DNA from 2 places in the Streptomyces sp. NPDC007929 genome. Region 1 is predicted to be linked to the other one. Evidence: riboswitches for the same ligand, from Rfam matches in the RefSeq annotation. Region 1 holds a riboswitch; the other holds the start of a gene.
What was found. Region 1 has a riboswitch for ZMP and ZTP ahead of ACFZDE_RS11765 (glycine hydroxymethyltransferase). Riboswitches for the same ligand answer to the same signal wherever they lie in the genome.
Positions count from the first base shown of each region.

Region 2: another riboswitch for ZMP and ZTP. It lies ahead of ACFZDE_RS14310 (tetrahydrofolate dehydrogenase/cyclohydrolase catalytic domain-containing protein); the one in region 1 lies ahead of ACFZDE_RS11765 (glycine hydroxymethyltransferase).

Region 1 is NZ_JBIBKD010000003.1:465,798-468,179, forward strand. Features, by position in the region: gene ACFZDE_RS11760 (glutathionylspermidine synthase family protein) at 1-991, shown strand, start outside; ZMP/ZTP riboswitch at 1,115-1,201, shown strand; gene ACFZDE_RS11765 (glycine hydroxymethyltransferase) at 1,233-2,382, shown strand, end outside.
Region 2 is NZ_JBIBKD010000004.1:150,039-152,420, forward strand. Features, by position in the region: gene ACFZDE_RS14305 (ABC transporter permease subunit) at 1-428, shown strand, start outside; gene ACFZDE_RS14310 (tetrahydrofolate dehydrogenase/cyclohydrolase catalytic domain-containing protein) at 533-1,399, opposite strand; ZMP/ZTP riboswitch at 1,421-1,507, opposite strand; gene ACFZDE_RS14315 (gamma-glutamyltransferase) at 1,821-2,382, shown strand, end outside.

The DNA of each region.
Region 1 (2,382 bases):
CCTGGCGGCGGCAAGCCACATCGTCACCGAGGACCGCTTCGCCGACCTCGGCATCACCGACCCCCGGGTGGCCCGGGCGGTCGCCGAGGCCTGGCACCGCCGCGCCGAACTGCCCTCCGTCTACGGCCGCTTCGACCTCCGCTACGACGGCACCGGCCCGGCCAAACTCCTGGAGTACAACGCCGACACCCCGACCTCCCTGGTCGAGGCCGCGTCCCCGCAGTGGTTCTGGATGGAGGAGCGCTTCCCCGGCGCCGACCAGTGGAACTCCCTCCACGAACGCCTCGTCGACGCCTGGAAGAAGCAGGCCGCCCTCCTCCCGCCGGGCAGCCCCCTGTACTTCGCGTACTCCTCGGCCGACGAGCTCGGCGAGGACATGATGACGGTGGCCTACCTCAAGGAGACCGCCGAACAGGCCGGTCTGGCCACCGACTGGATCGCCATGGAGGAGATCGGCTGGGACCGCCTCTCCCGCCGCTTCGTCGACCACCGCCTCCGCTTCATCCGCAGCGTCTTCAAGCTCTACCCGTGGGAATGGCTCACCACGGACCGCTTCGCCGACCACGTCCTGGACACCCTCGACAACGGCGGCGGCACGGGCTCCACCCTGTGGATCGAACCGGCCTGGAAGATGCTCCTCAGCAACAAGGCCCTCCTGGCGATCCTCTGGGAGCTCCACCCCGACCACCCGAACCTCCTCCCCGCGTACCTGGACGGCCCCCGCGACCTGTCCACCACGGGCTGGGTGGCCAAGCCCCTCCTCGGCCGCGAGGGCGCGGGCGTCACGATCCACGACCCCGGCACGGCCCCCGTCCTCCGCGACGAACCCTGCTGCTACCAGCAACTGGCCCCCCTCCCCGACTTCGACGGCAACCGCGTGGTCCTGGGCGCCTGGGTGGTGGAGAACGAGTCGGCGGGCCTCGGCATCCGCGAGTCCTCGGGCCTGATAACGGACGAGTACGCCCGCTTCCTGCCGCACGTGATCTTGTGAACGGAGCGCAGGGGGAGGTACATCGGGGGCGCGGGGAACTGCGCGATCAACCACAGAGCACCCGCACCCGGCGACGAAGAACAACCCGGCAGACGCTCCCCGCCCACCCCACCCGGTAGGCTGACCGAGGGCCGTGACTGGCGCGCTGGGATGGGACCAACCATCGGGGAGCGGCCCGAGCAGTCAGAGCCGTGCGCCTGGGCCGTACCGTGAACGCTGAACGCAACGTCCGGAGGTCCCCATGTCAGCAGAGCTCACCCCCGCTTCCACCGCCTACCGCGCCGCCCTCGACGTGATCCGCGCCGTCGAACCCCGCGTGGCGGACGCCATCGGCCAGGAGGTCGCCGACCAGCGCGAGATGCTCAAGCTGATCGCCTCCGAGAACTACGCCTCCCCGGCCACGCTCCTGACCATGGGCAACTGGTTCAGCGACAAGTACGCCGAGGGCACCATCGGCCGCCGCTTCTACGCCGGCTGCCGCAACGTCGACACCGTCGAGTCGCTCGCCGCCGAGCACGCCAAGGAGCTGTTCGGCGCCCGCCACGCCTACGTCCAGCCGCACTCCGGCATCGACGCCAACCTCGTCGCCTTCTGGTCGGTCCTCGCCCAGCGCGTCGAGGTCCCCGCCCTGGAGAAGGCCGGAGCCCGCCAGGTCAACGACCTCTCCGAGGCCGACTGGGCCGAGCTGCGCCGCGCCTTCGGCAACCAGCGCATGCTGGGCATGTCCCTGGACGCCGGCGGCCACCTCACCCACGGCTTCCGCCCGAACATCTCCGGCAAGATGTTCGACCAGCGCTCCTACGGCACGGACCCGGCCACCGGCCTCATCGACTACGAGGCGCTGCGCACCTCCGCCCGCGAGTTCAAGCCGCTGATCATCGTGGCGGGCTACTCCGCCTACCCCCGTCTGGTGAACTTCCGGATCATGCGCGAGATCGCCGACGAGGTCGGCGCGACGCTCATGGTCGACATGGCGCACTTCGCGGGCCTGGTCGCGGGCAAGGTCCTCACCGGCGACTTCGACCCGGTGCCGCACGCCCAGATCGTGACGACCACCACCCACAAGTCGCTGCGCGGCCCCCGTGGCGGCATGGTCCTGTGCGACGACTCGCTGAAGGACCAGGTCGACCGCGGCTGCCCGATGGTTCTCGGCGGCCCGCTGCCGCACGTCATGGCCGCCAAGGCCGTGGCCCTGGCAGAGGCCCGCCAGGAGTCCTTCCGCGACTACGCCCAGCGCATCGTCGACAACTCCCGCGCGCTCGCCGAGGGCCTGATGCGCCGTGGCGCGACCCTGGTGACGGGCGGCACGGACAACCACCTGAACCTGATCGACGTCGCCTCCTCCTACGGCCTCACCGGCCGCCAGGCCGAGGCCGCGCTGCTCGACTCGG
Region 2 (2,382 bases), on a different contig from region 1:
TCAACACCTTCCTCCCGCTGATCGTCCCCAAGTTCCTGGCCACGGACGCCTTCTTCATCTTCCTGATGGTCCAGTTCTTCCGGAGTCTGCCCACCGAGCTGGACGAGGCGGCCAAGATCGACGGAGCAGGGTACTGGCGCATCTACTTCCGCATCCTCCTGCCGATCTCGTTGCCGGCCCTGGCCACCACCGCGATCTTCACCTTCATCTGGACGTGGAACGACTTCCTGAGCCAGTTGATCTACCTGACCAAACCGGAACTGCAGACGGCGCCCGTCGCCCTGCGCAACTACGTCGACGCCACCAGCGGAGCCTCCTGGGGATCACTGTTCGCGATGTCCGTCATCACGCTCATCCCGGTCTTCGTCGTCTTCCTCGTCGGCCAGCGTTACCTCGTCAAGGGAATCGCGACCACGGGAATGAAGTAGCCGCATCCGCGAGCCCCGGGGGCGACTGACCGCCTTCTGACTACCTCCACAGGATCAGCGGGCCGGCTGTTCGTCGTCGACGGCAGGACCGGAGGCGTCCGCGCTCACCGGCCGGCCGGCCCGAGCTGGGCGTACGCCGCATCGACCGTCTGCGCCAGCAGTACCGCGATGGTCATGGGGCCGACCCCACCGGGGACTGGCGTGATCAAGCGGGCACGAGTGCAGGCGGTGTCGAAGTCGACATCGCCGACATTGCCCGGGTTGTATCCGGCGTCGATCACGACGGCCCCTGGTTTGACGTCTTCACCGCGAACAAGCCGAGGCCGTCCCACGGCCGCCACGACAACATCCGCTTCCCGCACCCTCGCGGCCAGATCGGTCGTACGGGAGTGGCAGTAGGTGACTGTGGCGTCCCGGGCGAGCAAGAGCATTCCGACAGGCTTGCCGAGGATCGCGCTTCGACCCACGACAACGGCATGCTGACCTGCGAGATCGACGTCGTACTCGTCCAAGAGCCGCATGATCCCGCCCGGGGTGCACGATGCGAAACCAGGCAGTCCGAAGCTCATGGCCCCGAAGGAGCTCATCGTGACCCCGTCGACGTCCTTCTCCGGCGCGATGGCCTCGAATGCCGCACGCTCATCGATGTGAGGACCACAGGGGTGCTGGAGCAAGATGCCGTGCACCCCGGCGTCCTGAGAGAGGGACTGAAGGGTCTCCACCAGCTCAGCGGTCGTGGTGGTGGCCGGCAGGCTGACAAGCCGGGACTCAATGCCCGCCTTCGCGCAACGGGCCCGCTTCATCCGGACGTACGTCACCGAAGCTGGATCTTCACCCACCAGCACCGTTGCCAGGCAAGGCGTCACGCCGACACGTCGCGCAAGCTCTGCCGCCTTGCCTGACGCGTCCTCAACGATGCGTCGGGCAAGGCCAACGCCGTCCATCAGCCGGGCTGTCTGTGTCTGGGACATGGTCGCCTCCAGGCGTCGCTGACCACTCGCCCAGGCGCACGGCATCGACCGATTCGTCAGACCGCTCCCCGGTGGTGCTCCACCTCAGCGCCAGTCACGGCCCACGCACCACTCTAATGGACGCCCTTCCACTGAGCCCCGGCCCGGAGCACTGCCCGACGCTCCTCCGACCGCATCATCAACACCTGACAGCAGGTCACGACCAGGCCGAGACGAAGCCCGTGAGAAGGGTGGTGTCGGTCGGCAGCACGCATCTACTCTGCGTGCGGCAGTGGCCGACAACGACAGCCTGCCCCGGCCCGCGGTGGAGATGGGGCTATCGGGAGGAGATGTTCTCGCGCTCGTTCTCCCCCCTACCTCCCCGTCGGCCCATTCCGCTCTCACGTAGGCCCGTCGACGTACACAATCACCGAGGTCAGGTATGCAATTCACGACTCGCCCCACGCTGAGCGGCACCTTCGGCATGGTGTCCTCCACCCACTGGCTCGCCTCGCAGTCGGCGATGGCCGTCCTGGAGAGCGGTGGCAACGCCTACGACGCGGCCGTGGCGGGCGCGTTCGTGCTGCACGTCGTCGAGCCGCACCTCAACGGCCCGGCCGGTGAGGTGCCGATCCTGCTCGCCCCGGCCGGCGGCGAGGTGCGGGTGCTGTGCGGGCAGGGCGTCGCACCGGCCGGCGCGACCGTGGCGCACTACCGGGGCCTCGGCCTGGACCTCGTCCCCGGCACCGGGCCGCTCGCCGCCGCCGTGCCGGGCGCCTTCGACGCCTGGATGCTGCTGCTGCGCGACCACGGCACCCGCTCCCTCGACGAGGTCCTGAAGTACGCCATCGGCTACGCCGAGCACGGGCACGCACCCGTGGAGCGCGTCGGCGAGACCGTCGAGACGGTGCGCGAGCTGTTCGAGACGGAGTGGACCTCGTCGGCGGACGTCTACCTGCCCGGCGGCAAGGCGCCGCGCCCCGGCGAGCTCTTCGCCAACCCCG